Regions from separate parts of the Marinomonas primoryensis genome, predicted to be linked through region 1. Evidence: predicted binding sites of a transcription regulator. Region 1 holds the regulator's gene; each other region holds the start of a gene.

Region 1 (7,828 bases):
GCCGCTATTGCGTACCCTGAGTTAGTCGCTGTAGTAATGGGCACGACACTGAATCAAACAGGTCAAGCGGTAGAAAGTATCGGTCTTTGTATGCTGGTTTACGGTACATTGAGTTTGACTATTTCTCTATTTATGAACTGGTACAACAAAAAAATGTCGTTAACAGAGCGCTAGGAGGAAGATCATGGCTATTGAATTTAAACCATCACCAAGCCTTCCACCACCAGTGAATTCTGTTGGTGCTGTGGCATGGGTTCGTCAAAACTTATTGTCGTCCCCTCTCAATATATTTTTAACCTTGTTCAGCTTTTATGTTTTGTATTTGCTTGTTCCACCGGTAATAGAATGGGGCATTCTTACTGCAACATTTGAAGGTGCATCTAAAGCAGACTGTACGGGTGGAGGAGCATGCTGGGCTTTCATCGGTGTGTACTTTGAACAGTTTATGTATGGTCTATATCCATCAGAAGAAACGTGGCGTATTAACTTAGCCTTGATTCTATTGGTGGTTTTGATTGGTACTTTCGCTGTAAAAACGGTTAATAAACTATTCCTCTCCATTGGGATTTTAATTATTTACCCAGTTATTGCTTATTTCCTATTTGCTGGCGGTGTATTCGGACTAGAAGTCGTTGAAACCTCTTTATGGGGTGGCTTGTTCTTAACCACACTCATCGGCGTAGTGGGTATTGTAGCTTCGTTTCCTTTAGGTGTTTTGTTGGCGCTTGGTCGTCAATCAAACATGCCGATAGCGAAGTCTATTTGTATCGTCTTCATTGAAACTGTTCGTGCTGTTCCTTTGATCACTATCTTGTTTATGGCGTCAGTAATGATTCCATTATTCCTGCCTGAAGGTATGAACTTCAACAAGCTATTACGTGTTCTGATCGGTATTACCTTATTCTCTTCTGCTTACATGGCAGAGGTAATTCGTGGTGGTTTACAAGCCATTCCAAAAGGTCAATACGAAGCTGCCGACTCAATGGGATTAAACTACTGGCAATCCATGATTTTGGTGATTTTGCCACAAGCATTGAAATTGGTTATACCTGGTATCGTAAACACCTTCATTGGTTTGTTTAAAGACACAACCCTCGTTTACATTGTGGGTATGTTTGATTTACTAGGTAGGGTCCAAGCCGCTACACATGATTCAAGCTGGTTAGGAACAACAATTGAAGGTTATGCCTTCGCTGGGTTTGTTTTCTGGGCGGCCTGCTTTGGTATGTCACGTTACAGTATGAGAATCGAGCGCAAGTTAGAAACTGGGCACAAGCGAAATTAGTTAAGAATTTGAGGTCTTTATAATGACAGATACAAATATGGCTCGTGCCCAACTTGAGCAGGGCGAAGAAGCAATCATCGAGTTTAATGATGTTAATAAATGGTACGGTGATTTTCACGTACTAAAGAACATTAACTTCAGCATCAAAAAAGGCGAACGCATCGTTGTTTGTGGTCCTTCTGGTTCTGGTAAGTCGACAATGATACGTTGCGTCAACCGTCTAGAAGAACACCAAAAAGGTTCGATTCTGGTTGATGGTGTTGAAATGAACAACAATCTGAAAAACATTGAAGCAATCCGTAAGGATGTGGGTATGGTTTTTCAGCATTTTAACCTATTTCCACACTTGTCGATTCTGGAAAACCTAACGCTAGCACCAATTTGGGTTCGTAAAACACCTAAAAAAGAAGCTGAAGAAATGGCAATGCATTACTTGGAACGCGTCAAAATCGCCAACCAAGCATTGAAATACCCTGGTCAGTTATCTGGTGGTCAACAGCAACGTGTGGCGATCGCTCGCGGTCTTTGTATGCAGCCTCGCATCATGTTGTTTGATGAACCTACATCAGCACTTGATCCAGAAATGATCAAGGAAGTACTGGATGTTATGGTTCAGTTAGCGGAGGAAGGCATGACCATGATATGTGTAACACATGAAATGGGCTTTGCGAAAACCGTTGCCGACCGTGTTGTCTTCATGGACGCAGGGGAAATTGTTGAGGCAAATGAGCCACATCAATTCTTTGATAACCCGCAACATGACCGTACACAAATGTTTTTAAGCCAAATTCTAAATCACTAAACAGTTACTTGGTTTTAAAATCTGTTATATTGACAAAAGCCCCTGTTAGGGGCTTTTTTATTTATGCAGCTTAACCATTGTTTACAAGGAATTTAATGGAATCGTCTCGAGACCTTCAGCCAAACAAGAAATTACGGGTTGTGCATTTAGCTGATCACACAGGTCGATTGCAGGTTATTTTTCCTGATAGCAATATGCTCGATATTGCTGCGGTATCACGAATAACTAAGCGGCGTTTTGAGCCCGTTACCAACTATCACAGTTCGGGCGACCCTCTCATCAAACCCAACAGTATAACGACTATATTAGAAGCCAATATTCTCAAAGAAACTTCTGTGTCAATTCGAACAAAAGTGAATGGGTTCTATCGCGATACGACATCGGCAGAATTAGAAAGTATGTTTTCTGGTCCACTAAACCGCTTCGAAAACATCTCCATTAGTACGCAACTAATAAAACAACCCGTAGACAATCATGAAGACGATGAGGAGCAGATTCTCCAAGCACTCGGACGCTTCCAGTCTATTAGGCTTAAACAGCGCTTAGAAGAGACTCTAGAGATCCCTCCTTTACCGGCGTCTTCACATAGAATTATTCGCCTGTCATCTGACACAAAGGCGGGAACCGATGAACTGTGTGACGTTATCGCTCTTGACCCAAGCCTAGCGGCACAAGTCGTCAGCTGGGCGTCATCACCCTACTATGGTGCTCCAGGCGCCATAGAATCAGTAGAAGACGCTATTATTCGAGTCCTAGGCTTTGATATGGTAATGAACCTAGCGCTTGGACTTTCGATGGGAAATGCATTTCAAGCGCCCGAAGATGGTCCACGTCACTATGAAGACTTTTGGCTCGACTCTGTCTCTAATGCCGTGCTCGTGGAATCCTTGGTCAAAGCCATGCCAAATCAAGGCCGCCCAAAAATCGGTCATGCCTATCTTGCTGGCTTGCTGCATAACTTTGGCTACTTGGCCATAAGCACTATTTTACCGCCACATTTTTCTATCCTTTCTCGGTATCAAGAAGCGAACGCGCATCTGTCTTCTGAGCTGATTGAAATGCAGATACTGCACTTTACCAAAGAACAATTAGGTTCCTGGTTATTGCGTTACTGGAGCTTGCCAGACAATATTTGGACCGCCATCCGATACAGTAAAAAACCACATTATTACGGCGAACATGCCATTTTAGCAAAACTGCTGTATGTCTCATTCCAGCTACGCAATGAAGGGATCATTGAGCCATCCGTTCTGCAGGAAATAGGCCTGACACTAGAAGAGGCCGAAGCGTGTCGTGATGCGGTTTATCAAAAATCTCCAGAGCTGTATAAAATGGTCGCTTTGATTAATAAAATGAATGCTTAACCTCTTATGACATTAATGAACCCCTCAGCCGCCCAGCAATTTGACTATCGATGGGCGCCTGTTCATCGAATCAATAAAGTAAAAGTACCTAAAACGCTCTGGCCTTGGCTGGTCACTCACGACTCTTTGACAGCAAAACTACAAAGCCTCGGCACATTAACGGTTCACGTCATCGAAGACGCTTGGGGGGCACCAACAGCTCGAGAGCGAAAATGTCTCAAGTTGCGCCCAAGGGAAGCGGCTCGAATTCGCACCGTACTACTCAAGGTGGATGGTAAGGCCGTCATATATGCTCGCTCGATTATCCCAGCCAAATCCCTACGAGGCCATTGGCGTCAAGTAAAGCACCTAAAAGACAAGCCCTTAGGCGGTTATTTGTTTCAACATCGTGCACTGACTCGAAGCGCCATTGAAATAACGCAATTGCCAAGAAGTATGTTTCCCAATCAACAAAGTGCCTTATGGGCAAGACGCTCTGTATTTCATCAGTTTGGACCCGGCATATTAGTGAACGAAGCATTCTTCGATGATATTAACCACCTAAAACCGCTGTTTGGATTTTTATGAGTAAACTAAAAGATTACGCAGAATTAACGAGATTTAACCGCCCTATTGGTTCATTTTTATTAATGTGGCCGACGTTGTGGGCATTATTGCTTGCCGCTGATGGCATGCCTGAATGGCATTTGCTCATCATTTTTATATTGGGCGTTTTTAGCATGCGTTCAGCGGGTTGTGTGATCAATGATTACGCCGATAGAAAAATCGATGGAAGCGTTGATCGCACAAAAAATCGGCCTTTACCATCTGGTCGAGTGTCAGAAAAAGAAGCCCTTTTACTCTTTTCCGCACTCTGTGTACTGAGTTTTATCTTGGTACTGTTTACCGATCTACAGACCATCTTGCTGTCGTTCGTCGGCTTAGGGCTGGCAGCTCTGTACCCTTTTATGAAACGATACACCCATCTGCCACAGCTTTTTCTTGGATTGGCTTTTTCTTGGGCTATCCCTATGGCATACAGTGCGCAAGGCGGTGATTTAGCCGATCCAGAATTATGGATGTTGTTCGTAGCAAACTGCTTTTGGACTATTGCATACGATACGTATTATGCAATAACAGATCGTCCAGATGACCTCAAAATTGGTGTGAAATCTACTGCTATATTATTTGCAGAATACGACTTATTCGTCATTCTTTGTTTGCAAGGGTTAACCCTGTCATTATTGACATGGATTGGCTTACTCGCAGGACTGAGTTGGCCCTATTTTGTGTCCTTGTTCGTTTGTGTAGGACTCTTTTATTTGCAGTTTAAACAAGCAAAAAATCGCGATCGACAAGCCTGTTTTCGATCTTTTTTAGACAATAACCGCGTTGGTTACTGTGTTTTTATCGGCCTAGCAGCAAACTATTTTTTGTAATATATGGCAAAGTTGTGACATTTTAACCAAACTGTCACATTAGGCCGCTTTAATGAAACCGTTCCTGAGATGAGGATAAATCCTGTGACCGGTAAAAAAGTATTAATTATTGATGACGAGTCGTCTATACGCGAAATGATCGCTATAGCACTCGAAATGGCGGGCTACGAATATTTAGAAGCTGAAAACATTCAGCAAGCCCATGAAATCATTGTCGATCATCGACCAGATCTTATTCTGGTCGATTGGATGATGCCTGGTGGTAGCGGTATTGAACTGACTCGCCGACTCAAAAAAGACAGCACAACCGCCGAAATTCCGGTCATAATGCTGACCGCAAAAAGCGAAGAAGACAATAAAATCCAAGGTCTCGAAGTGGGTGCTGATGACTACATCACCAAACCTTTCTCTCCACGTGAGCTGGTTGCGCGACTCAAAGCAGTATTACGACGAGCGACACCTCAAGGCGTTGACGAGCCTATCGAAATAGAAGGCTTGGTCCTTGATCCGATCAGCCAGCGAGTCACTATTGGTACTCGCCCATTAGAAATGGGACCAACAGAGTATCGCTTGTTAAAATTTTTGATGACCCACCAAGAACGTGCTTATTCAAGAGCTCAGCTGTTGGATCAAGTATGGGGTGGAAATGTCTACGTTGAAGAGCGTACGGTTGATGTACATATACGTCGCTTACGCAAAGCCATTGGTAGCACCCACGATTCCCTGATACAAACGGTACGAGGTACTGGCTACCGCTTCTCAGCAAAAAGGCCCCTATGAAAACGATTTGGCGAAACACCATTATTACTTGGTTAGCAGGCCTAACGGCTTGCGTTGTAATAGGCCTTATTATTGGGCAATTGTTAGGTGTTTTACTGCTGTATGTTTTGGGATCTTTATACTGGCAGCTGTATCAACTGTATCAATTTCATTATTGGTTACGCCATTCTGGTCGCGCAGCGCCACCAGAAGCCAGCGGCATTTGGGGCGAAGTCTTTGATGCCGTCTATCGTCTGCATAAGAAACAACGTAAGTCCAAGCGTCGGATGCGCCAAGCACTAACGCGAATAGAAAGCTCCACGACCGCCTTAAAAGAAGGCGTTATCATGGCCGACAACCAAGGTAATTTAGAGTGGTGGAATAACTCTGCAGCGCATTTTCTTGGCCTGATGCGTCCTGTTGATCGCGGCCAAGTGATCACTAATATTGTCCGTAGTCCTGAATTTTTCCGTTATTTCAGCCAAAAGCGATTTGGCGAACCCTTGATTATCAAATCTCCTGCGAAAGACGGCGTCTATTTGGAAATTCAAACCACCTTGTACGATAAGAACGATCACCTGATTTTTGTGCGTGACGTGACCCGCCTACATTTGCTGGAGCAAATGCGCAAAGACTTTGTTGCCAACGCTTCCCATGAATTAAAAACGCCGCTCACCGTCATAAAAGGCTATTTAGAAACACTCGACATGTTTAAGGACAGTCTGCCGAAAAGCATGCAAAAAGGCATTGTGAATATGTCTGAGCAATCTGAGCGGATGGAGCAACTCATTGAGGATCTCTTGCTGTTGTCTCGTTTAGAAAGTGACGACAAGCGCGAGGAAAACCAGTGGCACAGGGTCTCAGACTTCGTACAGTCCGTTACCAACGCCACAGAAGCCATCTTGAATGACAAACATACGCTGATAGTCAATATTCCTGAGGAAGCCCGTCTGTACGGCTCCTATAAAGAGCTATACAGTGTCTTCTCGAACCTTATCGTCAATGCTATTAAATATTCACCGGATGGCGGCGACATCACGATTAAGTGGGAATCGAGCGAATTCAACGGCGTTTTTTCAGTCAAAGATTCTGGACTGGGTATCGACCCAAGATACATTCCACGCTTAACAGAGCGCTTTTTCAGAGTTGATAAGGGACGAGGATCAAAAACAGGTGGTACGGGTCTTGGGTTGGCAATCGTGAAGCATGTTTTATTACACCATGATGCCAAACTGCAAATACGCAGTGAGCCTGGCCAAGGAAGCACTTTTTCCTGTCATTTTCCCGCGAGTAGAACACGCACAGACAACATTCCAGCCATCACATCCCACAGTGAAACACCTTCAAATGTACAAGAATAAAACATAACCCCCTCCCAGCCTCCCCCTTATCAGGGGGAGGAGCAATGTACTGTACAGACTTGTTTCTTCACTTTTCAAAGGGATGGGTAGCGTACAGACTTGTTCCTTCCCCTTATTAAGGGAAGGGGGGGGTGGGATTATAAACTGTCGAATAACTGCTTTATAAACGTTTCTTTCTCACTGTCTTGATCGATCAAACTCAGTATCACAGTCAAAAACGTGGAGTCGTGTTTTTTCTCTGTCGTGGCAACCGATTGTATGTAGTAGTTAAGTCTATTTATCTTACCGCCAAACTCTAAGTCTAATACCGCTTGCCCCAGCACCTGTGGTACCACATCATCGCTTTTAATGAACATGGTCGCTTCGGTCTTGCTAAACTGGACAATCATGCAACGAAACTGCTTGGCCTCAAATCGTACCAAGGTAGGGATTTTGACATCCTTAACAACGACGGCGGGGGCATCAGGATTAGTAAACTTCGTCGCTTGCACTGGCGTGGATTTTCCAGCCCCCATCAATACATCCAATGACGCAGAGCTAACGCCGCCAGGCGCAATGGATTCGCGAGGTTTTTGTGACGATAACTTGCCATCGATTTTATGCTTCTTCGCAGCAGATACTACTTTATTGATCAGTTGCTCGCTCGAAAATGGCTTACCTAGATAATCCGTCACACCAGACTGAACCGCTTCCACCACGTGGCTTTTATCACCTCGGCTGGTAATCATCACAAAAGGAACGTCTTCTTTTTTATATTTTGGCTGCTCTCGGCACCACTTAAGCAATTCAACGCCCGTTACTTCAGGCATTTCCCAGTCACACAACACCATATCAAACTG
Region 2 (7,828 bases), 1.1 Mb from region 1:
AAAGTAGAGCTAAAGTAGAAACCAAATAAACCAAAGCTGACAAATAGGCTACTCACAACCAATAGCCAGCCGACACCAAAGCGAGACAGCAGATAGCCAACAGAGAAACTCGACACTAAATAGCCAACGCCACCACCAGCAATGACTAAACCCAACCACCCGATTGGAACAGAAAATTCCGAACGCACAAACGGCCAATTAATCCCATGAGCCGCATCAGGTAAGCCCAGACTAATGAACCCTAAATACGCAATAAACAACAACACACCTGATGTGCGCATTAACAAACCCTTATCCATGTTTTTTTGTTATTTGAGCGCATTTAACCGGTGAATAAAATCTTTAAATCCACTTAATATTTCTTCATTTGAACAGTCGACGCTTTTCTTTTTCAATCGGCTTCCATTTCCAACTAGGCGCGTCACCCTTCACATAATAAACAACGAGCAGAATAAGCGTGCTGATAGAGACCAGTAAAATCCATTTTAAAAGCTCAATTTTTGGATCAACCGAAAAGCTGATAAAGCCAACAGTAAATAAATAGAGCATTTGTACAAACCAACCTTGCCACGCCGTTGGTTTTCCCCATCCCCATCCATTTTTTTTTGCTGGAAACCACACTGTTTTTTTATCTGTCATAGTAAAAGCCTCAAAGCCAAATAATTCTATACGCTGCGTCACTTTGCCTGATTTCATGACATAAAAAAAGAGCCTTGAACATAAGGCTCTTTTTATTAAACTAAACAAAAGTATTTTTACCTAAAAAACTACCTGGCAAGAAACTCACCACGCGTTTTATCGCTGCGTTTAAACAAACCACCCAGTGCGGTTGTTTGAGTAGAAGAACTTGCATCCATAACGCCTCGAGCTTTTACACAATAATGCACAGCACTGATACTGACCGCCACATTGTCGGTTTCTAGCAACGCTTGCAAGGTGACTAAAATTTGCTGAGTTAGACGTTCTTGTACTTGCGGACGCTGGGCAAAAAATCGCACGATACGATTGATTTTCGACAAGCCGATAATCTTTGTTTTTGGCAAATAAGCAACTTTTGCTAGTCCATCGATTGTCACAAAATGATGTTCGCATGTACTGGTAAAGCTAATGTCGCTCACTTTTACCATTTCATCGACTTTCATCTTGTTTTCAATGACAGTGATTTTTGGAAACTGAGCATAGTCCAAGCCTGAGAAGATTTCTTTCACGTACATTTTAGCAATACGATGTGGCGTTTCAGCCAAGCTATCATCGGTCAAATCGAGCCCCAATGTCGTCACAATCTCTTCAAATGAGTTTTTAATGCGCTGATACTTTTCTTCGCTTGTTAGGCCATTATCAATCATAGGGGTTTCTAAACCACTTTTGATTAAGGTATCACGTACTTTAATAGCCTCATCAGACAACACAAGGCGATTTAAATTGGTTTGTACAGCTATGTTAGCGTTCATATCTTTGTCCTAAGTTGCTTAACCCTGTCTCATGACATGGAGGCGTTAAAAGAGAAGTCATATTTGGCGAGTTAAACCAAATGCCTGCCTCCATCCAGTGACAATGTTCGACCAGTCATATAACGACTGCCTAATATGTACTGCACCGCTAGTACACCTTCTTGCTCTCCTGGTTCTTTGCGCAGTAGAGATTTATTCAATGCCTTACTACGGTATTCAGCATCGTCTCCGCTGTTAAACATGAGAAGTGACGGTGCGATCGCATTGACTTTAATCTGAGGGGCAAACCGCTTGGCAAAGGAACACGTTAAATTTGCCAAGCCCGCTTTACTCGATGCATAAGCAATGTGTTTATCACTGCCTTTTTCCGCCACATAATCCGTCATGTGAATGATGTCTGCTTGCCCATCGAGCTTAGATCCTGCACATAATAATCCTTCGAAGGCGAGATTTATACGATAGGGTGCAAATACATGCACTTGCCACATTTTTTCCATTAAAAGCGCCGTATCCGAGGCACTTTCTTCGGACTCCCATTCAGATGCATTATGAATAATGCCACCCAACGCCGAATATTGATGCTGTATTTTTTCAATAAAGTCATCGACACCAGCACTGCTTGAAAAATCGGCTTGAACGCACGTTATACCCTGCGCTTCCAGCTCGGCGATGTCTTTTCGTTCACGACGATAAGTAATAATCACGCGGTACCCTTGCGTGACCAATGACTTTGCACAGGCAAGACCAAGACGCTGAGCTCCACCAGTGATAATAATTGGCATTTTACGCATCATTAGTATCCGTTCCTACTGAGTTATCTTCATTAAGCAGATGAAAAAACAACCTAACAAAGGCCTATATTTTATTTCTGCTAAATTTAGTTACGTATGTTTGTAAAAAAAAGATCAATCTATGCCATCTAATATCTTTTTTTATACGTATCCATTGAACCACTTTTCATTAATAAGTTCTAAACAATGCGTTGCTCATACAAATCAACCCGACAAAGAAGGAATTGTGATGACCTTACCGACAGCTAAATCAACCCCAAGCATGCCATCCAGCAAGAATATCCCTCAAGAAGCTTTTGATTGGTACGACGAATACGCCCATGGCGACATTGACCGTCGTACTTTTTTGTCTCGACTTGGCACACTCAGCGTTACGGGACTTACTCTTTCTGTGGTCGCTGGCGCGTTAACGCCAAACTATGCGCTTGCAGAGCAAGTCTCCTTTAATGACCCTGAAATTACAGCCAGCTACGTGGAGTTTGATTCGCCAAACGGCCACGGTAAAGCGCGAGGCTACCTCGTCATTCCCAAAGACGTAGACATGACTAATAAAGCACCGGCAGTACTTGTCGCTCATGAAAACCGTGGTCTTAACCCTTATATTGAAGATGTGGCTCGACGTCTCGCCAAAGCGGGATTTATTGCTTTCGCGCCGGATGCGCTTTTCCCGTTAGGCGGTTATCCTGGAAACGATGACGAAGGCCGCGCTATGCAGAAAACACTAGACGGCAATAAAATCGAAGGCGACTTCATGGATGCAGCAACCCTAATAAAGAATCATTCATTTAGCACAGGAAAAGTTGGCATGGTGGGTTTCTGCTTTGGTGGTTATTTAACCAACGCCTTAGTCGCTGCAATGCCAGATACGATTCAAGCCGGTGCGCCTTATTACGGCACACCAGCCAAATCCAACATAGACAAAATAAAAGCGCCATTACAGCTGCACTTTGCTGAGTTGGATAAACGTGTGAATGATTCTTGGCCAGATTACGAAAAAACACTCAAAGCAAATAAGGTCGATTACACCGCCTATGTTTACCCTACTGCAAACCATGGTTTTCATAATGACTCTACAGCGCGTTATCAAGAGAAAAACGCAGAGCTTGCTTGGGAGCGTACGATTCAATTCTTTAATAAGGCATTAAACGCCTAATAAAACATGAAGCGAAATGTTATGGGCAAGCGTTACGGCCAGAAAATTAGGCCGTAACGCTTTTTTCGTTGTTCTCAGAAGTGTCTTTATTGTATTTAAAATCGATTCCGCGCACATTCGGAGTTTGCTGCCACAACGACTCACACAAATCCGCCACACTCGTATCGTTATTCGATTGCAGCCAAGCCACCACAGCGCGAGCAACATTTGGATAAGAGATTTGAACCACACGGCTCGTTTCCAACCAATCTTGAATAATCTCCGAATTCAAAACGTCACTCGTTTTGGCAATGCCCAAAAAATCCAACGCAATGGCATTGGAATGCTGCTCTATTTGCCCTTTTAACGGCTTCGCTAAAATGCGTCGACCCAGTTGCAAAGCCTCTGAATTCAACTCAAATCCGGCATTACACAATACAGATTCGCATTCGCTTAAATTTTTTTGAAACAACTCACGACCAAATGGAAATATTTCAACATTGCCATAAATACCGGGTTCAATGTCTTTACAGTGAAAGCGAAAATGATAGTTAGGAACGCCATCAAGCCAATCCAGTACCGCCTCACTGTTCTCAAAAGGTAGATACACCAATACTTGATCAGGATCAGTGATATTCTTCATTTCTTGAGCATGAATAAGAGGAGGTAGAATAGGATAACCAAAGTGATGCCAGTGAGCGCCTAATTGCGTATCCGCGGGTGCAAAATTTGACATAATCCATTGTGCAACAACATTCTTTTTATAACGCGGAATATCATATTTAAACGCATATTGATGACCAAAACCAATACAAGGCACACCCTGACGTTTAGCAGCCCATGCAACGATAGGCTCAAAATCAGTGATGACTAAATCATAACCTCTCGTATCCAGTGCACGAATGTCTCGATACAGCATAAAAAAGTTCGCATTCTTGCAGGTTGCATACAAATCTAACTGTCCATTTCGGGCCACAAAACTTAAGCCTTGAAACGTTCGATAGGCACCAAATACCGCCATATCAAAATAGTCTTCCGGTGGACGACCGGAGAACACAAAGTCCACCTTAAAGCCTGCTGCATGCATTTCTGCCGCCATGGCTCTTGCTCGGGTAATATGACCATTACCGGTACCTTGCACACCATAAAGGATTTTCATACTAAAACGCCTATTGCCACTGCAGCACAAGTGCTGCCTAATAAAGCACCAATCACCGTATCCGTAGGAAAATGCACACCTAGAAAGATGCGTGATAAACCGACATTAGCGGCCCAGAAATACAACATCATATTCAAGCTTGGAAACCACTCACTCAAACAGAAAGCAATAAAAAATGCGCCTGATGTATGGCCTGAAGGAAAAGAGAATTGATCAGATGGAATAATAAAACTACTGAAGTCATCTAACGCATCGGCAGGACGATGACGCTTAAAACCTCGCTTTAAAACAAAATATACGGCGCGTTCAATCAAAAAACCAAAGGCTAGCACACAAACCAATGTCTCAAATCCTGCCAGCCAAACTAGTGCGGCAACCAAAGCATACATAGGGCCATCCGCTGAAAACGATATAGCGCGCCCTATTTGGGTTAACTTAGCTCTATGTTTGCGTGCCATACACCAATAAAAAGTCTGTACATCAAATGCATGAATGTTTTGGAGTATATTCATTTTATCACCTCACTGATTTTTTCTTACTTTCAACATAGACCAGTAAAATGTCAGTTCCGTGGCACTTAGATGACAACTTAATGACACCCTTACACAGTAAAACGCAGACAAAAAAATGCCTCGTAATGACGAGGCATTTTTAAAATATTAAGCGGATTAATTACTTCATATCATTCATTTTATGAAATAACGCGATCATCGCTTCAGGCTTAACTTTTTTATTGCTGCTGTTCAAAGCATATACAACGGTCTCGCCTTTTGGCCCAGATCCGATATCCGTATAACGCAGAGGCACTTCACCAACAATCCGCGCGCTATTCATTTCTTGTAAGGACCCAAAAACATAAATTCGGCCGTCTATTCGCATTTCACCATAAAAAGGTGTCGCCGCGTCCAATGCACCATCGTACATATCGACTGAGGCTATGCCCGACATTTTCTTTTTATCCGCATTAGTTAAACCAAATACAATCGTTTTACCCTTTGGGCCTGCACCAATACGAACTTTGCGATATGAAGTTTCACCAACTTGTAGAAACTCTTCATAGACAGCACGATCATCAAAAATATAAATCCGGCCATCATGGTGAACCTCGTACAAGTCTTCATTATTCAAAGACACAGCTTCAGCCATCGGCTTTGCCTCATCTTTTTTAACCATTTCACCACCACAGGCGGTTAGTAATGTAAGTGCGACTAAACTTGTTACAACAGGTAAAAACGTCAATTTCATGGTGTAGCTCCTAAGTAAGATTGATACCCACCTTAAAAGCAAAAAATGACGAAATCATGACAATTTAATGACACTATAAATTCTATGGACACGATAAAGCCTTCGAACTACAGCCAGTTGGTCAGCATAATTCCAATACCAAGGGATTGAGTCTGATGGTTATAGTCCAATAGAGATTGACCATAGCCATTAAAATATTGAATGTAGCCCCGTGTTTTCCCCCATAGAGGAAAATTAAAACCAACTTGAAGTGCGCCTCTATTATCCGACGACTTAAGGTTATTTCGCAGCATGATGTCAATGCTGTAATCATCAATAACGTGTATCACATTCAACTCCCCATAACCGAAATACTTTTCGATATTAGGATTGTCATCTACTTTTGAACTTTCAGAGATTCGATACCAAGGCTTAAAAGAGAACGCGGTATCACCGGTCTCAAACAAAAAGTCTACGTAGAATCGATTCCAAGAGCGGGATAAATCCCCTGATTGGCCATTCGATTGGTGATTAAAACCATATGAAACGTATTCTGGTTTAATGCCCAAAAAACCATGCTTCGGCTTCGTAACGATAAAGACTTCAGGCTCATGATTGGTATCACGAAAAGGCGCAGAAATATTGCTGTTATATGCCTGCCAATAGGCTTGCTGAGTATAGGCAAACCATAAACTGCTATTTCGCCCAACTACGTCATAAGCAACGGGGAACTTCACACTCAGCTGAAATTTAAACTCAACACTTTGCAAACTTTCCGAGTCACTATCTTCACCTAAAAAAGCACGATCATTTGGGTTGGAGGTATAAGCAAACGGTAAAAAATAATTCGGCTTATGAGGTGTCATAACAAACGGATTATTTACCGTAGCCGTTTCTCTGTCTTCCCTTTGTTGAAATAACCCATTGGCCTCTTTAGCACGTTTTGCAATCGACTCTGGTACTTCTGGCTCTTCAGGTGAGTAAGGTTCATCCTTTTCCTCCACCGCAACGAGCACGTTATCAGTCTCCGCCTTTGACCTATCGTCTACTTCAGAAGATTCAACTTGAGCCCAAAGCAAACTTGGAAGAAGTAACATTGAGCACATGGTCGCTTTCATTATGTAAAACCTTTTTTTGACGAGAATATTTGCCATAATTATTCAGAATGAATCACTTTTTTAGCGTAGGTATCACGATCCATATCACACACTTCAACTGAAAAACTAACATCTTTTAATGAAAATTTTGTTAACGACTCTAAAACTAAATGAGAAAGTCGCTTTTTTTGTTCGCAAGTGCGCCCAGACAACATTCTTAATGTCACATGTATAAAAGCATCTTCTTGCCCACCCGTTATGAAGCTTTTATAGGGGACACTACGAAGTTTAATGTCTTCCACCGAAAAAATAGCGGACGCAATACAAGCACCTTTTATTGCTTCGAGTATGTCAACTGGTGGTACTTCTTGTTCTAAATTTTGACTGTATTCAAGGATACAATGTGGCATAGCTGGCTCCATTTTTTATATTTTTTACGCACAAATTACAGCGCGCTTAACACTAGAATTAATAACCCCGAACAGGGTCGACAGCAGGAGGTATATCACCCGTTAATCGGAAGTTTTTTATATTACTCGCAACGATGTCACTAGCACTAACAGGGTGGGTTGGCGCCGAAATATGCGGCAAGACTGTCACAGAAGCGTTTTGCCAATATGGATGATTGACGGGCAATGGTTCCTGCATGAAAACATCCAACACCGCATGATCTATATGATTTTCATCAAGCATAACAAGTAAAGCGTCATCATCAATAATAGGCCCACGAGCAAAGTTAATCAGCCTTGCACCCTCTGGGAGTCGCGATAAAGTTTGTTGATTCAACAAACCTTTCGTTTCCATTGTCAAAGGCAACAGACACACCAGAATATCACTTTGACCTAATAACGCCGTCAGCCCATCGTCACCATGAAAACACGTTATGCCGTCTATTTTCTTGGCACTCCGGCTCCATCCCGAGACAGAGAAACCATTCTGTGCCAAACGTTGAGCACTCACTTTACCCAATTCCC
Region 3 (7,828 bases), 700 kb from region 1:
GTCGGTCATGAGTTTGTTGGTGAAATCACCGAGATTGGCCCAGAAGTATCAGGGTTCAAAATCGGCGATCGCGTCTCAGGCGAAGGCCATATTACCTGCGGTCACTGTCGAAACTGTCGTGCAGGACGTCGTCACCTTTGCCGTAAAACACTAGGCGTTGGCGTGAACCGTACTGGCGCGTTTGCCGAATATTTAGTCATTCCTGCCAGCAATGCCTACAAAATCCCTGACAACATCAGTGATGAAATGGCGGCAATCTTCGACCCGTTTGGAAATGCGACTCATACCGCTCTGTCCTTTGATTTGATCGGTGAGGATGTCTTAATCACCGGCGCAGGCCCCATTGGCGCCATGGCCGCCGCCATTGCAAAGCATGTTGGTGCTCGCAATGTGGTGATTACCGATGTAAATGATTTTCGTCTAGGGCTTGCGAAAAAAATGGGCGCGACTCGAACGGTGAACGTTAGCAAAGAGTCTTTGAAAGACGTCATGAATGAAATAGGCATGCACGAAGGCTTTGATGTTGGATTGGAAATGTCCGGCAATGATCAAGCATTTCGCTCTATGTTAGAAAATATGAATCATGGCGGAAAAATTGCCATGCTCGGCATTCCAGCAAAAGACACGCTAATAGATTGGAACCAAGTCATTTTTAAAGGCCTGATTATTAAAGGTATCTATGGACGTGAAATGTACGAAACTTGGTACAAAATGGCCGCTATGTTGCAATCTGGTTTAGACATCAGCCCCATTATTACGCACCGCTTTAATGTAGACGAATTCCAAAAAGGCTTTGATACTATGGCGTCAGGCCAATCTGGCAAAGTGATCCTGGATTGGAATTAAATCCGCTAGGTTATTGCGTCTAGAAGATGATCGCGTTAGCGTAATTCTTTTAGACGCAAACAGAGCAAGAACATGTTAGAAATTGGCACTCAAACACACCCGCTCCCCCATCAAGACGCACTCTATGTTTTGCTACATCGTAATCAAGTGCTGGTTGAACAAGACAATCTTTTTTTAATACCTTTCACACACTTTCAACCAAACTCAAAAATGAGTGCCATTTACTGTGGACAGTGGCAGGGCCAAGATGTCTTTGTTTGCCGTTTTGAATCCGTACCAAAAGGCTTTACGGAAGTAGGCTTAAGAGAACTGCTCTTCTTACAAGATCAGGATCATTACCTTCTATTAAGTCGCGCTCATCAATTATCAACGTGGGACAGAGACCATCAATTTTGTGGACGATGTGGAACACCCATGCAAGAAAAACATATAGCGGAACACACTAAGATTTGCCCGACGTGTAATTTGCGTCATTACCCACGAATTTCGCCTTGCATCATTGTATCAATCTGCAAAGACGACCATATTTTACTGGCCCGTGGACTTCACGCACCCAAAGGTAAATTCAGTAATATTGCGGGGTTTGTCGAAGCGGGTGAAACATTAGAGCAAGCTGTGGCACGTGAAGTGCGTGAAGAAGTAGGGCTTGAAATCACCAACATTCGCTATGTAGACAGTCAACCTTGGTCTTTTCCTCATCAACTTATGGTCGGCTTTTTTGCGGATTACGTTGCTGGTGAAATCACTCCCGCACCAGGAGAAATTGATGAGGCGAATTGGTACCACATCGACAATTTACCTCACATACCCAACAGCGCGACCATTTCAGGACAACTAATCACCCATCATATTGCGCATATTAACAATAAAAAATAGTTCATAAATAAAGCAGCAGTAAGTAAACACTTACCGCTGCTTGCCATATTATTGTCATAATTAGCCGTTACTGTAGCCGCACTCATTTTATCCCTCCGGAGAAGAATCATGCGTTTACCCATTGCATTACCTTTATGTGCCACCGTGGCATTACTTGGTGGCTGCGCCACGTCTAATAATGAACAAGCTGGTGCCACGACTTCCATCGAATTAAGTTTCCTCGGTCGTTATGAGTCAGGCATTTTTGATGGCAGCGCGGCAGAAATAGTGGCATACGATGCTAAAACGCAAGAAACCTTTGTAATAAACGCCAATTCGGGCAAAGTCGATGTGCTGTCCATGAGCAATCCCGCTGCGCCATACAAAATCAAAACACTTGATGTCAGTGCAGACGTGGCCGCGTTAACCGGTTTATCCCTTGGCGCTGCCAATAGCGTTAGTGTCCATAGCGGCATCATGGCCGCTGCTATTGAAGCCAAGCCAAAACAAGACATGGGGTACATCGCTTTTTATAACATCAATGACCATACCTTTATCACTGCGGTAAAAGTCGGCGCACTACCAGACATGGTGACCTTCTCGCACGATGGCAAACAGGTGATTGTTGCCAACGAAGGCGAGCCTAATGATGAATACACCGTAGACCCAGAAGGCAGCGTAAGCATCATTACCTTACCCAATGACATCACGACATTAACGCAAAGCGATGTTACTCAAGTGACGTTTCGTGATTTTAACAACGGCGGCTCGCGCGCGTCAGAACGACCTGACGGACTGCGTATTTTCGGCCCTAATGCCAGTGTTGCTCAAGACTTAGAGCCAGAATACGTCACAGTTTCTAAAGACAACCGCTATGCCTTTGTATCACTGCAAGAAAACAACGGCATTGCAAAAATCGATCTTATGAAAAAGTCGGTGTCCACCATTTGGGCATTAGGCACAAAAGATTATAACCAAACGGGCAACGAACTAGACGTCAGCGACAAGGATAAAACCATTCAGCTGAAAAACTGGCCAGTATTGGGCTTATATCAACCAGACACCATCGCATCTTACACCGTATCAGGTAAAACCTACTTAGTAACAGCAAACGAAGGTGACTCAAGAGACTACAAAGGCTTCAGCGAAGAATATCGCGTGAAAGAGTTAGCCGACGAGCTAAACAGTCGTCTTGCCCTAACCAGTCCACTAAAACACGAGATTGAAGGTAAGCTGGACGATTCAAGAAATCTTGGTCGCATGAAATTTACCAGCACGCTAGGCGCGCAAGATTGCAAACTCACAAAAGGCGCACCGAATAACTGCACCTACACGCAACTGTATGGCTACGGCGCCCGTTCTTTTTCCATCTTGAGCGGCGACACCGGCGAGCAAGTATTTGATAGTGGCAGTGATTTCGAACGCATTACCGCAAAAGCATTGGGCGAAAAAGGCTTCAATGCTTCAAACGACTCAAACAAAACAGATGCACGCAGTGATGACAAAGGACCTGAGCCTGAAGCCTTAACCGTAGGTCAAATTGACGGTCGCACTTATGCTTTTATTGGACTTGAACGCGTGGGCGGTATCATGGTGTATGACATTACCGTACCCAAGAAAAGTCAGTTCATTCAATATTTAACCAGCCGAGATTTCGACGCCAAAGTAGATACCTCTGCAGCAGGCGACCTTGGGCCTGAAGGCATGGCTTTTGTTTCAAAAGAAGACAGCCCAAGCGGGCAAGCATTATTGATTGTTGGCAACGAAGTAAGCGGAACCACCTCCGTTTATGGCATTTCGCCCAGTAAATAAAAAACCTTGAACACAGGATTTCAGCCCCCTTTTTGGGGGCTTTTTACGTTTAATATAAGCCGAAATTCCACTAGGGAATTCATCTCACTGTCTCTATACTAGCCAGCAAATTGAATTCGCTTTCATCGCTTATTCACACCTTAAAATAACACTGGGAACAACGTGGAAGAATTACTTCGCTCAATCGAAAAAAAAGTGAGGCCATTAATTGGCTTAGGGAAAGTCGCAGACTACATACCAGCGCTTGCAAACATTGACCCTAATCAATTCGGCATTGCCATCTACAGTAATGACGGAAAGCTTTACCACACAGGTCAAGCCAAGAAGAACTTCTCCATTCAAAGTATCTCAAAAATCTTTAGCTTAACCCTTGCCATGAAACATTATGGTGAAGACATGTGGGAAAGAGTCGGTAGAGAGCCATCTGGCAATCCCTTCAACTCACTGGTGCAGTTAGAGTATGAGATGGGCATTCCACGTAACCCCTTCATTAATGCGGGCGCACTTGTCGTCAGCGATATGAACCATTCACGCTTTGCATCCCCACATTACGCTATGCGAGAATTTATTCGCCGCCTAGCAGGAAACTCTAAATTACGTTCCGATAAAGTCGTTTCCAACTCAGAGTACGAGTTTCGCGCACGCAACGCGTCTATGGCGTATTTGATGCAAGCATTCGGTAATTTCGAAAACGATGTAGAAGCGGTATTGCGTAACTATTTTGATAACTGCGCCATGCGCATGAACTGCATTGACCTTGCTAAGGCATTTAGCTTTTTAGCCAACAAGGGCTACTCACATCATTCTGGCGAACAAGTGCTCACTCGCCGTGAAACCACTCAAGTCAATGGCTTACTCGCCACCAGCGGGCTCTATGACGAAGCCGGGAATTTTGCCTATCGTGTGGGTTTGCCGGGGAAGAGTGGCGTTGGTGGTGGCATTATAGCCATAGTACCAAATCGCTTTTCTATCTGTGTTTGGTCGCCAGAACTGAATGAATCAGGCAATTCCTTAGCGGGAATAGCCGCACTGGAAGCGCTGTCCGAAAGTAACGGTTGGTCCGTATTTGGCTAGTAAGCAGATCTCATATCCAGACACTAAAAAGGCCTCATTAGAGGCCTTTTTCATTTATTAACTAAAATAGTTTTAGTCGGTGATCACTTTATAGCAAGGCACATACGCGCTACCAGGAAGCTTCATTCGTTGTTGAAGTACAAAAGCTTGCAACAAGGCATCTAGTTTTGCCAACAGAGCTTTATCGCCATGAATCTCGAACGGGCCAAACTCTTTAATATACGCCACGCCTTGCGCTTTCACGTTACCAGCCACGATAGACGAAAACGCACGACGTAAATCCGCCGCCAGCAAATGCGTTTCTTGATTAAAGGTTAGATTTAGCTCACGAACTTTTTCATGTGTTGGTTCAAATGGATGCTGGAATTCTTCTGGAATATGCAGTTTCCAGTTGTAATAAAATGCATCTTTATGCGCTTTACGATACTGACGCACCTCCTCCATTCCCAGCTTCATCACTCGAGCCACTTCAACTTCGTCTTCAATAATAATACGATATTTATTCTGCGCCTCAGCACCCAATACATCACCGATAAACGCATGAATTTGCTCAAAGTAATCAGCGCTTTCTTTTGGCCCTGTAAACACCAAAGGAAAAGGCACATCCGCATTTTTAGGGTGCAAAAGAATGCCCAAAATATAGAGGATTTCCTCAGCAGTTCCGGCGCCACCAGGGAAAACTACAATGCCATGCCCCGCACGCACAAAGGCTTCAAGGCGTTTTTCAATGTCTGGCATGATCACTAACTGATTCACAATGGGATTTGGCGACTCGGCGGCAATAATGCCAGGTTCAGTTAACCCAAGATAAACACCATCCTTAATCCGCTGTTTGGCGTGAGCAATCGCAGCGCCCTTCATCGGCCCCTTCATGGCACCAGGCCCACACCCAGTGCAAATATTCAGCTCACGCAAACCCAGCTCATGGCCCACACGTTTGGTATAATCGTACTCATGGCGAGCAATAGAATGCCCACCCCAACACACAATCATGTCCGGGTTTTGAATGCGACGAAACACATCCGCATTACGCAATAGTTCAAACACCACATTGGTCAACTTACTGGAGCTAGCACCCTCTAAACCGCTAGCAAAGCTGTATTCATGCTGGGTAAAAATAATGTCTCGTAGCACGCTGAACAACATCTCGCGGACGCTGTTAATCATCCTGCCATCAACAAAGGCAAAGCTTGGCGCATTTTTTAACTGTAATTTCACACCGCGCTCTTCTTGCACGATGCGGATTTCAAAATCGTTAAACTCTTCCATGGCCGCCTGTGGATCATCAGAATCACTGCCACAGTTCAAAATGGCCAAAGCACAACGATGAAACAATTCATGAAACGGCCCAGACTCTTCCGACAAACGAGCCATTTCATCTTGCGATAACATCTCTAACGCACCTTTTGGTGCGACTAACGCGTCAATGCGATCTTCGTACTGCATGACCGCCCTCCTCTATTTTCATTTTATTAGTGTCATCCAAATATATTGGTTACGTATGACCCTTTTATCAAGTTTTAACGAAAAACTTAGCAAAAATAGTAACAATGAAATCAATTATTTAGAACTTTCCTTAGAACGTAACCGCTGATAATAAAACGATTTCATTTCAATTAGACGACTGTACGTACGGCGAAACTCAAACAATAAAGACCCATTCAAATACAAACTTTCCAAAGGCAAAGCGGCGTTTAATAACAATACAACTTGATGGTCATAACACTCGTCCACCAAGCTAATGAATCGACGAACAGCGTCATCGTTTACACCTAACGACACCGCTCGCTCACCGGTTTGCCCAGAACCAATCGCACCGTCTTCTGTGCCTCGTGCTTTAATATGTTCAAACGGTTCGCTGCTTAACTCAGGAATCCCCGTCAGCACAATATAAGGATAACGTTGGGCGAGCTCTATGTAGTCCAACGCCGAACGAGGACCACCACACAGAGCATAAAAATCAAACCATGCCATGTTGTCTGAGACCTGAATCACATCAATAGCACGACGACAAACGGATAAGGGCAGTAAAGAAACCTCACCTTTTGAGAGTTGATCAAACAACACCGCCATATCCTGTTCATCTTGAACAAAATATATGGCATTAAACCCTGTATGACGCAGCCGATGGTCTTTCTCTCCACCAAGGTGAAATTCGCTTAAATTGGCCTGTAGTCGTGCAATCGCAGGGGCAAAGCGCGCTTTTTGCAATTGACTCTGAAAAAGATTCTCAATGGCAATATTAGACGTCGCCACCAGCACCACACCTTCTTCAAACAAAGCGTCGGTCAAACCACCCAACAGCATGGCATCGCCGATGTCCGAGACAAAAAACTCATCAAAACACAGCACGCTGCATTCTGACGCCAAACGCGTTGCAATGCCTTTTAAGGGATTTTTTTGTCCAAAAGCCAGATTCAATTCACGATGCAAACGCGCCATAAAGTGATGGAAATGCAGCCGTAGGCCCACACCCTGCGGTAAACACTCATAAAATAAATCCATCAAAAACGTCTTGCCGCGACCCACATCGCCCCACATATAAACGCCTTTAATCTGCATCAGTGGCTTTTCGCTGGATCTATTCGTATTTTGAATCAACTGCTGAAAAACACGCTCTAACTCAAGCAATGCGGGTTGCTGGCGTTCATCATACGTCACCTCGTGACGATCTAACCGAGCTTGATATACTTGCAAAGGAGAAGACATAAAATAATCGTAACTTATAAAAGAGGCAGCTTGCCCCGCTTGAAATAACCATCCTCAAACAGGGCAAAGGAAAATGTTACGCCATTGCGGTACGAAGCCGCGCAATAGGACGATCATCAATAAAGACATGAAGTAACGCGGTAATCAGCGCGATGACACAAGCCGCCCACCAGACAACATCGTACGAGCCTGTTTTGTCGTAAAGATAGCCACCTAACCAAACACCGCTAAACGAACCTAATTGATGGCCTAAAAACACAATGCCATACAACAACCCCATGTAACGCAGGCCAAACATTTGCGCCACGATGCCAGAGGTTGGCGGCACGGTCGCTAACCAAAGCAATCCGGTCACAATTGAAAACGCGTACACAGAATAAGTGGTCATGGGGAAATACATAAAAGCCGCAATAGACAGCGCTCTTAATGCGTAAATAATGGCTAGCAATTTTTTCTTCGAATACTTTCCAGACCAAGATCCCGACAAAAGACAACCGAAAATATTAAACAGTCCAATCAGAGACAAACTCGC
Region 4 (7,828 bases), 1.1 Mb from region 1:
CTATCGAGATCCATAAAAACAACCGCAGACGAGCTTGGAACTGGCTGCTTGCGCTGTAGCGCTTCACGAAGTTTATCTGCTAAATATTGACGGTTAGGCAGGTGCGTGACTGAATCGTAATACGCCAAATAATGGATATGTGCTTCTGTTTCTTTGCGTTCAGAAACATCACGTATGAGCATCAAAACTTCTATTTTGTCTTGTATTTTGTACTTTGCTAACCGTATTTCGACAGGTAATTCAATATTTTGTATTTGATAAAGCGTTTCAACCGTACGAGGAGCGTCTATTTGAAGTGAATTCAAGGCTTCTGAAAATACGCCCCAAGATGAAGAGGCATGCAAGGTTTCCAAAGATAGAGACTTAAGTGTCTCGCTCTTCATTTTCAACATAAATTCAGCTGCGGTATTAACCAGCGTTATTTTATTGTTTTCATCCAACAACAAAATGCCATCTGCCGCGTGCTCTATCATCGCTTTTGTATGGCTATCACTGCGCTCTAAATCACTAAGCGCCGTATTTAATTTGTTCCAAAGTAAAGAAAAAGTGGAATGCAAATGGCCTAATTCATCCGATTTATGGCGTCGATAAAATGATTTTGGTAAAGATAGCTTTTCATTGTAGCCTACCGTCGACAAGGACTCTGTCAAACGCTTTAAAGGGTGTGTTACTAAAAAGTAGAAGAGCAATGAAATCAAAGAGGCCAATAGAACGTCTTTGAATAGATTATAAATCAGTATGGAAAGTTGCTCTTTAAATATTCTATCGAGCAAATAACGCTTCTCTGGCAAGACTAGCAAAGACCCAGCTTGAAAAACCGGTCTTTCTAAGCGCAATTCGCGCTTATAATTCTGTAAGTCAGGTAAAAAATAATCAGCCAATGAATGGGAAACGGAAAAACGACGTTTTTCAGCGGTTGCTTGAACAAACAATACTCCGGCTTCGTCTCGAACTTCCACATGGGCAATAGAGGAGCTCAACAGCAAACTGTCAATCTGGTGTTGAGCAAAAGTAACGTCTAGCCGGAAAACAGCCTCAGACAGCGGCTTTTCGACAACAGCCAGCAACTCATCAAAGTCTTGATCTATCTGTTGCTTCTGATATCGAATACCATCAATAAATTGAATACCGCTACTGACCAAACTTAAAACAATCGCAAGCGCTAAGGTTAAAACCGCTTGCTTTATAAATAGTGATTTAGAAAGTACGACGCCCATTACTACTCACTTAAATTTTTCATATCCTGCCGAGGCACTCTATCCACAACCCCTAAAATAGAAAACTAACTAGGATGGTCGAAGTAAGTATATAAATTATAAAGAAAAAATAAGTTATGTACCTTTGCCCAAGAAAACTAAGACTGACATTTTATCTATAATGAAGCAAGGATGTCATAAGTAAACTTTATACACTTAATGACATAAGTCATGGTCCACAACACGATTAGAAATAAAAAGGGTCGATTCAGGCAACTAAGCATTATACAAAGAGTCTACGAGCAATAAAAAGCCAGTATGAATGTCATACTGGCTTTTTTCATCAGTGAAAACTCTTAGCCTATTACTGCGCCATCTTTACGAGAAATCGCAACGACGCTAGAACGAGGAACAGACTGTCCGCCGTCAGGCCAATGAGAATTTCCTTTCTCGCCAGGGTGTTGAACACTAATAAACATAGTGGTTCGTTCGGCGTTCCAAGCAGACCCTGTAATTTCACACTCATTTGGCCCAACTAAGAAACGACGAATTTCACCGGTTTCTGGGTCTCCAACCAACATCTGATTATTACCTTGACCTTGGAAGCCTTTGGCATTTGAATAATTACCGTCTGTTTGAATCCACAACAACCCTTTAGAGTCGAATTTCAGGCCATCTGGCGAGTTAAACATATTATCTTGGTTGATGTTTTGAGAGCCCGCATTAGCATCGTCATAAACCGCCGGATTGCCCGCCAGTACAAACAAGTTCCACTTAAACTCACTACTGGTATGATCTTCGTTCATAGGAACCCAACGAACGATCTGACCAAAATTATTTTCTACTCGAGGGTTAGGGCCACTTGGGGGGGTCGCATCACCACCCGCATTTGGTTTTACACCACGGTTTTTATTGTTCGTCAAAGCACAGAAGACTTCCACTTTATTTGGGTTTGCTGCCACCCATTCAGGGCGATCCATCGTTGTCGCTCCCACTTTAGAGGCAGCCATACGAGTATGAATCGAAATTTCGGCGTCTGTCATCCCTGTTGTTTTTGGTGTTAAAGCAAGCCATTCACCACGATTGTTATCGTGGAATTTGGCAACAAACAATGTCCCTTCTTCCAGCAAGTCACGATTATGACCACCCGCTAAATACTTATGCTTAGACACAAAACGATACAAAAACTCGCCGCGTTCGTCATCGCCAAGATAGACCACAACATGGCCATTTGAAGCGATGGTCAATTCTGCATTTTCGTGCTTAAAGCGACCCAGCGCAGTGCGTTTTTTTGGACGAGATGTTGGATCTAACGGATCGATCTCAACCACATAACCAAAACGGTTTGGCTCATTGGGCTCTTTGATTAAATCAAAGCGCGCATCACCTATAGCCCAATTGTAGCGCCCTTCTGTGCTAAGTCCGTAACGTTTAAACGCTTCAGGCATTTTGTAGTTTTTATCATTGGCAGTAAAATAGCCGTTGAAGTTCTCTTCACAAGTAAGATAAGTGCCCCACGGTGTTTGTCCGTTACCACAGTTATTCCAAGTGCCTTTGGCAACCAAGCCTTTAGGATCTTCTGAGGTCTGCATCCATTTATGACCTCGAGCTGGACCGGTAATGTCCATTTCTGTATCAGCGGTAATACGGCGATTATATACAGAGTCTTGAACAATCCCCCAGTTACCACCACGTTGAGCCACCTCCACAATAGAGACACCATGCGCCGCTTTATTTTTACGAACATCGTCTGCCGTTTCAGGCATACCATCAGCCCGATTCGCATGAAGCGTTTTTCCATCGGTGTATTCGTTGTTAATGGCCATGATCTGCTTGCCATCTTTCGAGAAAAAAGCCATGCCATCGTTATGATCACCAAAAGCCAACTCTTGAGAAGCGCCTGTACCACCTGTAGTGGTATCTAACGCTGGGGCATTACTGAACAATGGATCACCCCAAGAAACAACCACTTCCCACTTATAGCCTTCAGGCACCGTTATAGTATCAAGACCATTTGCCTTGACCATTTTAAACGCAAGACGGGACTCGTCTGTACCAGCCGCCAATGCTTTTCCTGCTGATAACGTAGTGGAGCCCATTACAAATGCACCAGCACCAACAGCAACACCACTGCCCAAAAAACCACGGCGAGAAACCATTTTATTGGCCACTTCTTCGAACTCTACGACGCGTGGCGCAGGTCGCGCAATTTCATCTAATTCATCAAAACTTAAATTGTGTTTTTGTTCAATTTTCATAATATTGCCCTACTATTAAATATATTTATCCCAATTGGCGACTAGTCCAATAATGCGGGTGACCAAAAATGACCTCCCCCTGCAAAAAGGAAGTTAATCATCAATTTATAGGCAAAAGATTACATAGAAATGACAGAGGCTTAGCATTATGGTTATATGGCTGAAAGGGTGAGCATTAAATGCGTAAAATCAGGCGCATATGAACGCAATTTAAAGAAAGGAAAATCATCAAACAGCATGTTGGCAGCGACTCATAAAGTATGGTGACTAAAACAGGAGTAACAATTTTTAACCTCCCTTAGATATTATAAAAATAAACATACCTATCGAGGACGACGTAATGATAAATACGCTTCGCAAAATCCCAATCAACCTACGCCTAACCAGCTTGGTTTTTTTCTTTTCTCTAGGACTATTACTAGTCATTTATTTAACTCTCACCGTCAATAAACAATCGCTTCTTGATGAAAAATATTCTCAAACGAAGCATGTTGTTGAAACAGCAACAGGCGTCCTTAAACACTATTACAAACTTCAACAATCTGGTGAGCTTACTAAAGCCGACGCCCAACGCCATGCAATGGAAACCATTAAAGACATTCGTTACGCAGAATCAGAGTATTTTTGGATTAATGACTATAATGCCATCATGGTAATGCACTCGGTCAAACCGGCATTAGATGGAAAAGACCTTACCAATCTAGAAGATCCAAATGGCAAAAAACTCTTTTCAGAGTTCGTTAAGGTCGTCAAAGCGAAAGAAGCTGGATTCGTTGACTACTTGTGGCCAAAGCCTGGCAGCGAAAAACCGGTAGAGAAAATTTCCTATGTACAAGGCTTTAAGCCTTGGGGATGGATCATCGGTTCCGGAATTTACTTAGATGATGTGGATTCTCAATTCAAACAAGAAGCCATTAAGCTGGGTACAGTCAGTAGTATCATCATATTAATATCTCTGCTTATATCCTTTTTAATTGTACGTTCAATTCTCTTACCCATTGGTCAAATACAAACCGCCTTGCACAACATTTCAGCCGGCGATGGCGACTTAAAAACGCGTCTACCAGAGTCAGGCAAAGATCAATTGACCGAGATTGCAATCTATTACAATACTTTTGTAGAGCGTCTTTCAAAAACCTTAACTAAAGCGGTATCCCTTAATAAAGAAGTTGAAAGCAAAAGCCAAGAATTAAAATCCGTTGCAGCAAAAACACAAACGATCACTCAACAGCGTGAAGGCATGTTTGCGGAAATGGCAAAAACCATCAAAGAAGTTGATACGTTTAAAAATGAAGTCATTGAAGGCACTCAGTCAACCCTTACCTCTGCACAAATAACAGCAGAAAAAACACAAACGGGACAAGTCTCTATTAAACAAACAGTAGAATCTCTTGAAAAGCTCTCTGAGGATCTGGAAGCGGGTTTAAACACCGTCGTACAACTAGCAGAACAATCACAAACCATAGGTTCAGTACTAGACGTCATTAGTGCCATTGCCGAACAAACTAACTTATTAGCCCTCAACGCAGCGATAGAAGCGGCCAGAGCAGGTGAGCAGGGAAGAGGGTTTGCCGTTGTAGCAGATGAAGTACGCGGCTTGGCAAGTAGAACTCAAGCGTCCACCGATGAAATTCAAAACATGATCAGTAAGCTTCAAAGTGGTGCGAAAGAAGCCGAAGCTCGTATCACCGCGAGCCATCAGCAATCACAAAAAACCACAGAAGAAATCACCCTCTCCACACAATATCTACAAGATATCTCCCTATCAGTAGGTGAAATAAACAGAGCTAGTAACAAAGTTATTCAAAGTGTCACCATGCAAAGCGAAGCGGTGCAGCAACTTAACCATTTAAATCAAAAGGTTTCTGAACTCTCCGCCCAAGCAGGCTTGCAGGTCCAACAAAACAGCGCTACCAGCGAATCTTTAGCAAAAACAGCCAAAGACACCCAAGAAGTCATGTCTATTTTTAAACTGTAATTTGCGTTTACATTGCATTTAGAAAGACTTGAAACAAAAAAACCGCTTACTGAATATCAGTAAGCGGTTTTTTTAATACTTGAATCTAAATAAAATTAGGCTTGATGAGCGAGATATTCATCGTAAGTACCTTGGAAATCAATAATCTGTTGACCTTTGATTTCAATCACTCGGTTTGCCAAAGACGAGACAAACGCTCTATCGTGACTGACGAAAATTAAGGTGCCATCAAAGTCGATCAAAGCATTGTTAAGGGCTTCAATCGCTTCCATATCCATATGGTTGGTTGGCTCGTCCATGATAAGAACGTTTAAGTCCATCATCATTAACTTACCAAACAATAGACGGTTCTTCTCACCACCAGAGCAAACTCGGACTTTCTTATTAAAGTCATCGGCCGTAAACAATAAGCGACCCAGCATAGCGCGAACTTTTAAGTCATCATGTTTTACCGTACGCCATTTTGACATCCAATCAAACAAAGTCATATCAGAATTAAAATCTTCTGTGCTGTCCTGCGGGCAATAACCAATAACAGCATTTTCTGCCCATTTAATTTCACCTTGTTTGGCTTCTAATTCATTAATCAAACAACGAAGAAAGGTTGTTTTACCCGCACCGTTCTCACCGATAATCGCAAGCCTAGCACCAGCATCAAGAATAATACTGCCATCTGTAAATAATAGTTCATCCTCGTAGCCGTGCCCAAGCTCTTCAAGAATCAATGCTTGACGGTGAAGTTTTTTATCTTGTTTGAAGTTTAGCGATGGCGTCATCCGGCTTGACTGTTTTACTTCTGACAATTCAATTTTATCTAATTTTTTAGCACGAGAGCTGGCTTGCTTCGCTTTCGAAGCATTCGCAGAGAATCGATTTACAAACGCTTGCAAATCTTCCATTTCGGCACTTTTTTTCGAATTCTCGGTTAAAAGCTGCTCACGAATAAGAGACGACGCTTCCATAAAGTATTCGTAGTTACCTGGGTAAATACGCAACTCACCAAAATCAATGTCTGCCATATGCGTACATACAGAATTCAAAAAGTGACGATCGTGGGAAATGATAATCATGGTGCATTTACGTTGATTCAATACATCAGCCAACCAGTTGATGGTATGAATATCCAAGTTGTTGGTTGGTTCGTCTAACAGCAATATGTCTGGATTAGCAAACAAGGCTTGCGCAAGTAATACTCGAAGTTTCCAACCTGGTGCGACTTGGCTCATTAGACTAAAGTGATGATTTTCTTCAATCCCGGCTTCTAATAAAATGTCACCTGCACGGCTTTCGGCGCTGTAGCCATCCATTTCTGCAAACTCTGCTTCTAGCTCACCGGCACGCATACCGTCTTCTTCACTCATTTCTAGCTTGGAGTAAATCGCATCGCGCTCTTGTTTAATTTTCCACAGCGCCACATCGCCCATAATAACGGCATCAACAACGGAGTATTCTTCGAAAGCGAACTGATCCTGACTCAAGGTACCGACTTTTTCACCCGGCGTAATAGAAACGTTTCCAGAAGTCGGTATCAGTGCCCCGCTGAGAATTTTCATGAAGGTGGACTTACCGCAACCGTTAGCGCCAATTAGGCCATAACGATTGCCGTTACCAAATTTCGCTGAGATGTTTTCAAACAATGGCGTTGCGCCAAATTGCATGGTGATATTAGCCGTGGAAATCAAAAGAAAGTCCTGAAAAAAAAGAATAGAAAGCCGTTTACGCTTGTCGCCTGATCAGCGTACAAAATATAAACACAAAGGGGGGCGAATATAGTGATTTAATGCACTAAAGTCGAGGACTAAGCGATGTTTTTTGAATAAACAACCATATTAGAGAAGAGCACGCCTTAATAGCGCGGGATAGTTTCCTTCACCGATTGCTGATCCGTGTCTTCTTCGAAAGGTACTGTTGGATCTTGAGCAGGCATTGTTGGAGGCTGATCGACAGAGGGATTCTCTTCTTTCGTCGCCGTTTTTGGGGCTTCTGTGGCCATGTAAGCCATCACTTGTGTTGATAAAAAACTCAACACATCTCGACTGGCACCATTTAATAGGCTCTTCCGAATTTTCTTTGTGATATCCAGTTGCGTACTCGCGCCTAAAACAAAGCTTGCAATCAACCCTGCTGGACTGGTCGCTTTGTCTAGAACGTCATCAATGGCATTTTCACGAGATAGTTTGGCACGTTTTCCCAGTCGTTGAGTGCGTTCGTACAAGTGTTTTCGTTGCCTATGCATACGCTTAAGACCAAACATTACTTATTCCTCTTCCGTTGGAATAATAGCGTCCAACGTGCGGGTAAAATTCATGTTTTTCAATGTAATTCCAACCAAATAGAGCAAGACAGCCGCACTGACAAAAGTCATCAAAGTGGCACTCAATAAAATACCAACCAGT

The links. Region 1 encodes PhoB, which activates phosphate uptake and scavenging genes when phosphate is short. Its sites were predicted from a motif close to TGTCATANNNNTGTCANA; they were not measured.
Region 2: a site for PhoB is predicted at 5,114-5,131, ahead of MP3633_RS04690 (phosphatase PAP2 family protein). Genes of this name have one in related genera too.
Region 3: a site for PhoB is predicted at 1,764-1,781, ahead of MP3633_RS15365 (choice-of-anchor I family protein). Genes of this name have one in related genera too.
Region 4: a site for PhoB is predicted at 3,572-3,589, ahead of MP3633_RS04650 (PhoX family protein). Genes of this name have one in related genera too.

What each region holds. Positions count from the first base shown of each region.
Region 1 covers NZ_CP054301.1:3,988,625-3,996,452, forward strand. The annotation lists gene MP3633_RS18535 (amino acid ABC transporter permease) at 1-174, shown strand, start outside; gene MP3633_RS18540 (amino acid ABC transporter permease) at 185-1,285, shown strand; gene MP3633_RS18545 (amino acid ABC transporter ATP-binding protein) at 1,308-2,087, shown strand; gene MP3633_RS18550 (HDOD domain-containing protein) at 2,183-3,451, shown strand; gene MP3633_RS18555 (chorismate--pyruvate lyase family protein) at 3,467-4,018, shown strand; gene ubiA (4-hydroxybenzoate octaprenyltransferase) at 4,015-4,869, shown strand; gene phoB (phosphate regulon transcriptional regulator PhoB) at 4,954-5,649, shown strand; gene phoR (phosphate regulon sensor histidine kinase PhoR) at 5,646-6,989, shown strand; gene MP3633_RS18575 (response regulator) at 7,127-7,828, opposite strand, start outside.
Region 2 covers NZ_CP054301.1:1,006,325-1,014,152, reverse strand. The annotation lists gene MP3633_RS04720 (MFS transporter) at 1-281, opposite strand, end outside; gene MP3633_RS04715 (hypothetical protein) at 364-639, opposite strand; gene folE (GTP cyclohydrolase I FolE) at 768-1,451, opposite strand; gene folM (dihydromonapterin reductase) at 1,523-2,245, opposite strand; gene MP3633_RS04700 (dienelactone hydrolase family protein) at 2,472-3,395, shown strand; gene MP3633_RS04695 (MJ1255/VC2487 family glycosyltransferase) at 3,442-4,533, opposite strand; gene MP3633_RS04690 (phosphatase PAP2 family protein) at 4,530-5,045, opposite strand; gene MP3633_RS04685 (hypothetical protein) at 5,206-5,778, opposite strand; gene MP3633_RS04680 (phospholipase A) at 5,886-6,875, opposite strand; gene MP3633_RS04675 (5-carboxymethyl-2-hydroxymuconate Delta-isomerase) at 6,914-7,264, opposite strand; gene MP3633_RS04670 (2-hydroxyacid dehydrogenase) at 7,323-7,828, opposite strand, start outside.
Region 3 covers NZ_CP054301.1:3,290,658-3,298,485, forward strand. The annotation lists gene tdh (L-threonine 3-dehydrogenase) at 1-846, shown strand, start outside; gene nudC (NAD(+) diphosphatase) at 919-1,722, shown strand; gene MP3633_RS15365 (choice-of-anchor I family protein) at 1,831-3,513, shown strand; gene glsB (glutaminase B) at 3,676-4,587, shown strand; gene ppnN (nucleotide 5'-monophosphate nucleosidase PpnN) at 4,660-6,033, opposite strand; gene zapE (cell division protein ZapE) at 6,148-7,296, opposite strand; gene MP3633_RS15385 (MFS transporter) at 7,373-7,828, opposite strand, start outside.
Region 4 covers NZ_CP054301.1:994,686-1,002,513, reverse strand. The annotation lists gene MP3633_RS04655 (EAL domain-containing protein) at 1-1,217, opposite strand, end outside; gene MP3633_RS04650 (PhoX family protein) at 1,553-3,454, opposite strand; gene MP3633_RS04645 (methyl-accepting chemotaxis protein) at 3,795-5,432, shown strand; gene MP3633_RS04640 (ABC-F family ATPase) at 5,528-7,114, opposite strand; gene MP3633_RS04635 (hypothetical protein) at 7,279-7,686, opposite strand; gene MP3633_RS04630 (hypothetical protein) at 7,690-7,828, opposite strand, start outside.